DNA from 2 places in the Solibacillus sp. FSL W8-0474 genome. Region 2 is predicted to be linked to the other one. Evidence: riboswitches for the same ligand, from Rfam matches in the RefSeq annotation. Region 2 holds a riboswitch; the other holds the start of a gene.
The links. Region 2 has a riboswitch for lysine ahead of NYE67_RS14005 (aspartate kinase). Riboswitches for the same ligand answer to the same signal wherever they lie in the genome.

Region 1 (5,272 bases), 2.5 Mb from region 2:
GCCCAGGCGAGTGGTGATTTCCACATTTGCGTTTTCATTGTCTGTGAGGTCGACATTTGCAAGTCCACTTTAGGTGTTCGCAAAATCGGTATCCATATAATTAATGTCAGAACACCTAAAACAATCGAAAAGCCTAATGCTATTTGCCAGCCTGCATTTGTGGCAATCGGAAAACTAAAACCAGCAGCAAATCCGGAGGAAATATTCATCGATACGGAATACACCCCGGTTAACAGGCCGATATGCAGGGGGAATTTCCATTTGAAATAGCTCGGAATAAGAACATTTCCAAAAGCGATGGCAATCCCTATAAGAATTGTTCCTCCAATCAGAAGTACTGTTTCACCTACAGAACGTAGTAATATTCCGGTACAAAGTAAAAAAACTGAATAAAATAAAGTCCATTCCATTCCCCATTTACGTGCAATGCGCGGTGCAAATGGCGAAACAATAGCAAACGCGACTAACGGAATAGTTGTTAAAAATCCTGCAAGCACGTTTGAAATGCCGAGGCCATCCCGGATAAAGGAAATAATCGGGCCTACTACAGTGATTGGTGTACGTAAAGTAGTAGCGAATAGGAATACAGCAACCATAAAAAAGAGAAGTGGTTTATTCGAGGGCACTGAAAAAGTCCTTTAGCCACAAGTTAGAGAGTACAGGAACGAAAATTCGTTCCTGTACTCTCTTTTTCTTCGATGCCGTTGATTTCCATTCCGGCGGACGCGTTTCGCGGGCACGGCTCCAGCCTTCTCCCTCGCTTCGCTCAGTCCGGGTGCTTCCGCACGTGCTGTTCCCGCAGAAGTCGCCGCCTCCATTCCAATCAACTGGTACTACTCTCGTCACTAAAAGGGTTTTCCCCTCGTATAATCTCCCAAATTTCCTGTATAATTGAAGGACTAATAAAAGGTGGTGCGACCATGATTTCTAAACAAGAAACATTGAATTTAAGTCCTTATATGGCGTTGTACGATTTAATCATTCCAAAAGACAATATGCTTCGACAAATCAATGAACTCGTGGATTTTTCATTTATCGTAGAAGAACTTCAGTCAAAATACTGTTTAGATAATGGCCGTAACGCAATTCCACCGATTCGCATGTTTAAATATTTACTCTTAAAAGCGATTCACGACCTGTCGGATGCCGACCTTGTCGAGCGTTCGAAATACGACATGTCCTTTAAATATTTTTTAGACATGACCCCAGAAGAAGATGTCATTGATTCAAGTTCGCTGACAAAATTCCGTCGACTTCGTCTTCAAGATATGAATCTATTAGATTTACTGATTCAGAAAACCGTTGAAATTGCCTTAGAAAAAGGACTTCTACTCAGTAAAATGGTTATCGTTGACGCAACTCATACAAAAGCTCGTTATAATCAAAAATCGCCAAAAGAATTTTTACAAGAAAAGTCGAAAAATGTGAGAAAAGCCGTGTATCAACTCGACGAAAACATGGTTGGAAAATTCCCTGAGAAGCCTACGTCAAATGAGGTCACAGAAGAATTAGATTACTGTCGTCAAGTAGTTGAAGTAGTGGAAACGCAGTCAAAGATTGCACAAATCCCGGCGGTGAAAGAAAAATTAAATGTTTTAAAAGAAGTGATTGATGATTATGAAGCCCATCTAAGCTATTCAAATGATCCGGATGCACGCCTTGGTCATAAGTCAGCAGATACGTCTTTCTTTGGTTATAAAACACATATTGCGATGAGCGATGAACGAATTATTACAGCAGCGGTTGTGACGACAGGTGAAAAAAGCGATGGTCATTATCTTCAAGAATTAGTCGAGAAAAGTCGAGAAACAGGTATGGAAATTGAAACGGTTATTGGAGATACAGCTTATTCAGGAAAAGATAATTTAGCGTATATGAAATCAGAAAAACTTCAGTTAGTTTCGAAGCTACATCCCCTTATTACTAATGGTCGTGGACAGCGAAAAGTTGAATTTGATTTCAATAAAGATGCAGGGATGTTTGTTTGTCCAGCAGGGCACATGGCATCGAACAGAAGACGGACAGGTAAGAAAAGCGTGAATCAAAGTTTAACGTTTTATTTCGATATTGAGAAATGTAAAGTTTGTCCGATGCGAGAGGGCTGTTATACTGAAGGTGCAAAAAGTAAAACATATAGCGTCACAATTCAATCGACTACCCATCAAGAACAAGCAGCGTTCCAAGAAACAGAGGAATTTAAAGCACTCGCTAAAAATCGGTATAAAATTGAAGCAAAAAATAATGAATTAAAGAATCCCCACGGCTTTAAAACAGCAAAATCGGCGGGGTTATTTGGCATGGAAGTTCAAGGAGCCACAACCATCTTTGTGGTCAATCTAAAACGAATACTGAAGCTAATGAGCGAAAAGGAATAAATAGAGACGAAGAAAAGAGGCATTTTCCATTCAAAATCGAATGAAAAATGCCTCTTTTATGTTGAAAAACGAAACCGTTCTAAAAAACGAAGGTTTTTCAGTGCCCTCGGTTTATTCGATAGTATTTTTTTGCTGTTTTGGTCTATTTTTTGTTCATTCATTAATGAGGCTCCTTTCCCTGCAACAGCGCCAAATAAATAGTAAGAATAATCTTAAAAAACTGAAAAATATCAACGCATTGCTATCAAAAAAATATTATGTTAGACTAATAATCATTATTTCAATTAAATATATTACCTCATGTAAATGTATGGGGTAGAGGTCGCAATCATTATGATTAGTATAGCGGAGATTGAGAAGAATCTGTGAAGCTTTATGAAAGGAATGATTGCCGAAGTGTTATTTTTCTTCTTAAATATAACGCTGGGGCTGTCTCCGATAAGGAACAGAACTGTCACATGTGTAAGCATGTGTTGAGCTATCTTTCAAGTTTGATGAGGTGTAATTATAACCATCACAAAAACTTGTGGTGGTTTTATTTTTACACTTCGCCAAACAAAACAAAAAGGGAGTTTTATAATCGTGAGTGAAATTAAAATAGATCAGCTCGGTAATAAAAACGAGTTAAAAAGAGGATTAAAAAGCCGCCATGTTACGATGATCTCGTTAGGCGGAACAATTGGTACAGGCCTATTTTTAGCATCAGGTGGGGCCATCGCACAGGCAGGTCCTGGTGGGGCATTGCTCGCATATGCATTAATCGGGGTTATGGTGTATTTCCTAATGACATCATTAGGTGAAATGGCTGCTTATATGCCGACATCTGGTTCGTTTAGTACGTATGCAACGAAATTTGTAGACCCGGCATTAGGGTTTGCGCTTGGTTGGAACTATTGGTACAACTGGGCAATTACGATTGCAGCGGAAATTGCGGCTGTGTCATTAATTATGAAATACTGGTTCCCGGACAGTTCATCGATTGTATGGACAATTTTATTTATCGTAGTCGTTTTATCATTTAACTTAGCATCGGTAAAAGCTTTTGGTGAAGCAGAATACTGGTTTGCGATGATCAAAGTCGCAACGGTAATTGTATTTATTATTGTCAGCTTTTTAATGATTTTCGGCATATTAGGCGGGAATGATCCGGTCGGCTTCACGAATTTCTTTGCGGGAGATGCCCCGTTTAATGGCGGTTTCCTAGCTCTATTCGGTATTTTCCTTGCAGCTGGATTCTCATTCCAAGGTACGGAAATGCTAGGGGTAACGGCAGGGGAAACAGATGATCCAGCTAAAAATATTCCAAAAGCTGTACGTTCAGTATTCTGGCGTATATTACTGTTTTACATTTTCGCGATCGGCGCAATTGGGTTACTTATTCCGTATACCGATTCACGCCTTTTATCAGAAGACATTGCGACAAGTCCATTTACATTAGTATTTGAAAACCTAGGTGTCGCGTTTGCAGCCTCTGTTATGAATGCGATTATTTTAACAGCAATGCTTTCTGCAGGGAACTCAGGTCTTTATGCAGCAAGTCGTATGCTTTATCAATTAGCAGTAGACGGAAAAGCACCGAAACTGTTCATGAAAGTAACGACGCGCGGCATTCCGATGTATGCCTTGCTTGCTACATTAGCAGTAGGTTCACTAGCATTTTTAGCTTCTTTCTTTGGCGATGGTGTCGTATATATTTGGTTACTAAATGCTTCAGGTATGTCCGGCTTTATTGCTTGGCTCGGTATTGCAATCAGTCATTACCGCTTCCGTCGCGCTTATGTCGCACAAGGAAAGTCATTGAGCGATTTACCTTATGTATCAAGATTCTTCCCATTCGGTCCACTGTTTGCCTTCGCACTATGTATGATTGTCGTGTTAGGTCAAAACTATATGGCCTTTATGGGTGGGACAATTGACTGGTACGGAGTAGTTGTTTCCTACATCGGCTTGCCATTATTTGCATCATTATGGATTTTCTATAAAGTTAAACATAAAACAAAGATGGTTCCTTTAATGGAATGTGATTTATCAAATAAATAGTAATTAAAACGTAATGTTAGCGTCAGCTTTCATTGCGTTTTTTTGTGGAGTGAATGGGGCTTGTGCTGTTTATATAGTTTTGAACGTGGATATTAAGTTGTGCAAAGTGGCGAATATGTAAGGGAGAGTGGCTAATAAGTGAAGTCAGGTGTCTAAAATGTCCATGAAGGTGGCGAATATATATAATTGAATGTCTATTAACGCAGATAAAGTGTCGATTAACATTCCCAGCCACTTCAGAAGATTTACATTTAAGAACGCTGTGACGAATAAGTCTTAAAGAGTGTCTATTAAAACAAACTAAGCGGCGAATATAATTTCGAGTGCCCTTCAGCATAACTTTTATACTTTAAAAGAAAGGAATGGTATTATAGAAGAAATGAAAATCTCTATCTATGGTACTTGATCTTATCAAAAATAGAATAGACTTATAAGGAAGTGTTAGGAATGCCTATTTCAGCAGGTTTATATAAAAAAATACATCAATGGATAATGGGTGAAGATGGGAAAACTGTAGCGTTTCGCCCGTTTTTAACAAATGGAAATCCATACAAATCAAGAATTTTTCTAATCAGCACAAACGCAGTACCCTTTTTTAAAGTAGAAGATAGAAGTGAGCAGATTTTTGCAGAGTCATTAGTGAATAGAGACTTGTTTCAGGAGCTTTATTTTAGTGAAATAAAGGGAGCCCCCCGTGAATTTAAAGGGTCTTTACAGTTTGAAGCATGGCTGAAAAAGCAGTACAATGAGTCGCTTCTTTATACTTCATTAAATACGTATCAACTAGATTCGGCGGACCATGCAAAAAGTGCGAAAAAAGAAGGTGCCGCAAATTTTGAACGAGGTAAAACAATTTT
Region 2 (5,272 bases):
ACTGGAACTAACGAGAATAATTCAACTGCAGTACCAACTTCAGCTGCTTTAATCGTAGCCATTAAGCCTGCTAAACCGCCACCAACGACGATTACTTTACTCTTTGCCATGATTATTTCTCACTCCTCATCAATTGCTAATTACTTTTACTCATAATTCATCTGAACTGTCTTAATAACTGTATATTAGTGGTCAAGTTAAACTAAACAGCGAATGAAATGATAGCTGCAACACCTATGATTGCTAAAATTACGAAGAATAATAACGTAACATAAGTTGTAATCTGTTGAGATTTTTTAGACTGTGTAATACCCCAGCTCACTAAGAATGACCATAGACCGTTCGCTAAGTGGAATGCTGCTGATACGATACCGACAATATAGAATGCCAACATTAATGGGTTATCTACGATTTCTACCATCATATCAAAGTTAACTTCAGCGCCAAATGCTTTTTGAACACGCGTTTGGAAAATGTGCCATGCAATGAAGATTACAAGGAAGATTCCTGTGAAACGTTGTAAAGCAAACATCCAGTTACGGAATGTGCTGAAACGGCCCGTATTGTGTGTAGATGTAAATGCAATAAACACACCATAGAATCCGTGGAACATTAATGGAATATAAATAATAATCCATTCCATTGCTAACAATAACGAGTGCGGAACTAATTCCATCATACCTGTTGCGTTATTGTAAACCTCTTCACCACCAACTGCAGTGAAGTTCAAAGACAAGTGGAACACCAAGAACAACCCGACAGGAACTACACCTAATAACGAGTGTAAGCGGCGCCATAAAAATTCACGATCTTTCGACAAAACTGTTACCCCCCTTAGTACTTGAAATACACAAGTGCAACGCCTCAAATTTGTAAACGTTGTGTTATTGACTGCGCATTTCATCATGGTACAATATTATGACATGTCCATTGTACTCTCAACAGATACTAGCGTCAAGGTAACGAGGGATATTTTATAATCATTTTAAAGACGGATTTTTGCTATTTTAAGTCCAGTTTTTTCTACTTATAACTATTTTCTTCCTGAAAGAATGAAAATTATAAGAAAATTTATGAAAGAGGTTTTTAATATGGAGGGGTACAAAATGAAAACGATTCCAAGTTTTGGATATGAAATCCTTCGCGATCATCTTCTACCATCGATTTTAGGTAAGCATGAGGAAGATGTTTTATATTGGGCAGGGAAAGAACTAGCACGTAAATTTCCGCTATTTTCCATGGATGAGCTTCCTTCATTTTTCGGGGAGGCCGGCTGGGGTCAGTTAATTTTGGAGAAAGAAATAAAGGATGAACTTCATTACATACTTATGACGACCGAGGAAATGTCGATTAATATTGAGCAGCGCTGTTTTCGTTTAGAAGCAGGCTTTTTGGCTGAGCAAAAGCAAAAACAACTTGGCTATTTAACAGAATGCTATGAAGAAAAAATTGAAAAGAAGAATTACGTCAAATTCATTTTAAAGTGGGATTTAAAAGAGAAGATTTGAGCGCAAATAAAAACTGCTGCTTTATAAAAGCTAGCAGTTTTTAGTTTTTTTAACATAGAAAAATAGTTATATCATTCTTGATTAGCACTAGTAATGGCTCTCCACTTTAAGAAGCGGGAACTTCCTTCATTGCTATATTAAATTCCTCATGCAAAGCATTTGCAGCGCGCACCATTTCTTCTTGTGGCACGACGACAGACACTTTTATTTCAGATGTGCTAACCATTTTAACCGGAATATGTTCACGTCCCAGACGCGCAAACATACGTGCTGCGACTCCAGGGTTTGAAGCCATTGCTGATCCAATAATCGATACTTTAGCCAACCCGATTTCAAAATCTGCAAAACTAAATCCAAGTGACAATTTACTCGACTCTAATACACGTAAAGCATCAGCAAATTCTTCTTTTGAAATTGTAAAAGAAATTGTAGGCTTAATCCCGTCAATAACTGCCTGCACAATAATATCAACATTAATATCATTTTCCGCTAAAACACTAAATACTTCGGCTAATGACGCTGTTTCATATGAATCATATCCGATCGTTAAACGAATAATATCAGATTCATATGCCACCCCGCGCACAAGTAAATTTTTTTCCATGTCTACATCCCCTTTTATTAATGTACCTTCTACGTCCTCGGTAGCTGAGCGTACAACGATTGGCATATTGTAATTTTTTGCAAGCTCAACTGCTCGAGGATGCAAAATTTTAGTACCTAAATTGGAAAACTCCAACATTTCATCATATGAAATTACAGATAATTTCGTAGCATCTTCCACAAGCTGCGGATCTGCAGTATAAATGCCTTCTACCGTTGAATAAATATCAACACGTTCCGCATTTAAAGCAATGGCTAATGCAACGGCGGAAGTTTCAGAACCGCCTTTCCCTAAAGTCGAAATGTTGTGTGTGTCTGTTATTCCTTGGAATCCTGAGACAACAACGATCTCTCCTAGATCAAAATGTTTTTCAAAACGCTTATTATCTATAGAATCAATTCGGGCATTTCCATATTTTTCATTTGTTTGAATACCTGCCTGCCAACCGGCAAGTGACACTGCTTTTCCCCCATGCTCCTGAATTGCTAAAGCAAGAAGGGCGCTTGTTATCTGCGCTCCCGTAGAGATTAATGCATCCATTTCACGCTTCGACGGTTCATGAGTAATTTCCGCGGCAAATTGCCGTAAATTTTGACGAATGGACGTCATCGAAGAAACGACAACGACTAAGTTTATGCCACGACCTTGCTCTTTTATCACCTTTTTTGCTACCTGTACTATTTTTTCTGTTGTTGCCAACATTGGTCCACCAAACTTTACTACAACTGTCTGCAATGTCTTCCACCCCTTATATTTTTCCATCAAAAAAGCGACCTTCCATATGTTCATGGAAAGTCGCCGTCAATACAAATAAAGGTTTATATGTTTTTCAGGATAGCTCTCCAGAACATAAAGTTCTGACAATCTTACATTTCTTAAATGCAAAACCAGCAAAATACGTGAACAATACGTATTTCACTTCGGCAGAATCTCCTTTCAAATGCTGTCGCCGGAATTGTTCTTCCTCGAGCAATTTACTCTTAAATACTGCACCTCTATCGTTTATTAACTATTGAATTGTCTTTTATAGTAACATAACATTATTCTTTATTCAATGATGCTTCGTGAAAGTGACGATAAATTACTTCTGCCAATTTGGCGGGAACACCGGCTTCTTGCAATTGTAACTCTGTTGCTTCCCGAATTTTTTTTACCGATCCAAAATGCTTCATAAGTTGCTGTTTACGTTTCGGTCCTATACCCGGAATGCCATCAAGTACGGATGTAATTGCATTCGTCTGATGTTGCTGACGCAGAAATGTAATGGCAAATCGGTGTACCTCATCTTGTATACGTTGCAATAAGTAAAAACCATCACTTGTCCGTTTTAAAGGTACAACTTCTGGTGGAGCGCCAAATAACAGTTGGGATGTGTTATGCTTATCGTCTTTTGCAAGACCTGCTATTGGAATCATTAATCCTAGCTCATCTTCTATTACTTCTCTTGCAACCTCCATTTGTCCTTTTCCTCCATCGATTAGGATTAAGTCCGGTAATGGCAAGCTTTCTCGTAATACCCGTGTATAACGGCGCCGAATGACTTCTTGCATCGCCCCATAGTCATCATGTTTTGCGGCTTCTCGTGTTTTATATTTCCGGTATTCCTTTTTTGCAGGCTTCCCGTCTACAAACACAACCATTGCAGAAACAGGATCAGCACCATGCATATGACTATTATCAAATGCTTCGATACGAAGTGGTAATGGAATTTGCATAGCTTCGGCAAGTGCTTCACAAGCTCCTACTGTACGTTCTTCCTGACGCTCAATTAACTGGAATTTTCCGTGTATTGCAATATTGGCATTTTTCATAGCTAAATCGACCAGCTCTTTTTTTGTACCGCGCTTTGGTGTCTGCACCTTTACGTTTAAAAGCTTTTGCAAAATCGTACCATCAATCGTCTTTGGTACAAAAATCTCTTTCGGCAGTAAATGATGTGGTTGCTCGTAAAACCGTCCGACAAATGTTAAAAATTCTTCTTCTGCCTCGTTATATATAGGGAAAATCGATACATCTCGTTCAATTAATTTTCCTTGCCGCACAAAAAATACTTGTACACACATCCACCCTTTTTCGACTGCATAGCCAAATACATCCCGATTGCTTAAATCATCCGATACGATTTTTTGCTTTTGCATAACCTGCTCGATATGTGCAATTAAATCCCGGAATTCCTTCGCCCGTTCAAATTCCAGCTTTTCGGCTGCATCGAGCATTTTTCGCTGAAGATCTTTCTGAATTTCTTCGACACCACCGTTTAAAAACTTTGAAATTTCACCAATCATTTCATCATATACTTGTTTTTCAATTTCTTTTACACAAGGTGCTAAGCATTGCCCTAAATGATAATACAGGCATACTTGATTTGGCAGATGTGTACATTTACGAAGTGGATATAAACGATCAAGCAATTTCCGCGTTTCATTGGCTGCATACGCGTTTGGATAAGGTCCAAAATATTTTGCCTTATCCTTTTTTACTTTCCTTGTCGTTATTATTCGAGGGTAACGTTCATTCGTTATTTTTATATAAGGGTATGTTTTATCATCTGTTAGCTTTACATTATATTTCGGATCATGTAATTTGATCAAATTCAGTTCGAGTATAAGCGCTTCGAGATCACTTGAAGTTACAATATATTCAAAGTCCTCTATTTCACTGACTAATCTGGCTGTTTTACCATCATGACTTCCCGTAAAATACGAACGCACTCGGTTTTTTAACACTTTTGCCTTGCCGACATATATAATCGTCCCTTGACGGTCTTTCATAATATAGCAGCCGGATTCATTCGGTAATATTTCTAGCTTTGCTTTAATATTTGCATTCATATTCTCACCTATTGGATATGTCATTCACTTTATTTTAACTGATAGTCCCATAAGAAAAAAGCCGTACACCTTATTAGGCATACGGCTTTGCAATTTAATTATTTGTTGTCGTTAATAAAGTCGATTAAAGCTTCTTTTGGCATGAAGCCAGCAGTTTTTGCTTTTAATTCACCATCAACAAATAATAATAATGATGGGATTGACATGATTTGATAATCAGCAGCAGTGCCTTGGTTGTTATCTACGTCAACTTTTACGATTTTTACTTCGTTACCGATTTCTGCATCTAATTCTTCAAGAACTGGAGCAATCATTTTACATGGTCCGCA

Region 1: it holds a riboswitch for lysine, as region 2 does, so the genes downstream of both, NYE67_RS01320 (amino acid permease) here and NYE67_RS14005 (aspartate kinase) in region 2, are expected to answer to the same signal.

The regions. Positions count from the first base shown of each region.
Region 1 covers NZ_JBBOQJ010000001.1:260,805-266,076, forward strand. The annotation lists gene NYE67_RS01310 (CynX/NimT family MFS transporter) at 1-596, opposite strand, end outside; gene NYE67_RS01315 (IS1182 family transposase) at 921-2,375, shown strand; lysine riboswitch at 2,684-2,864, shown strand; gene NYE67_RS01320 (amino acid permease) at 2,958-4,415, shown strand; gene NYE67_RS01325 (RNA 2'-phosphotransferase) at 4,863-5,272, shown strand, end outside.
Region 2 covers NZ_JBBOQJ010000001.1:2,762,015-2,767,286, forward strand. The annotation lists gene sdhA (succinate dehydrogenase flavoprotein subunit) at 1-110, opposite strand, end outside; gene NYE67_RS13995 (succinate dehydrogenase cytochrome b558 subunit) at 203-820, opposite strand; gene NYE67_RS14000 (YslB family protein) at 1,092-1,508, shown strand; gene NYE67_RS14005 (aspartate kinase) at 1,615-2,847, opposite strand; lysine riboswitch at 2,940-3,118, opposite strand; gene uvrC (excinuclease ABC subunit UvrC) at 3,153-4,943, opposite strand; gene trxA (thioredoxin) at 5,042-5,272, opposite strand, start outside.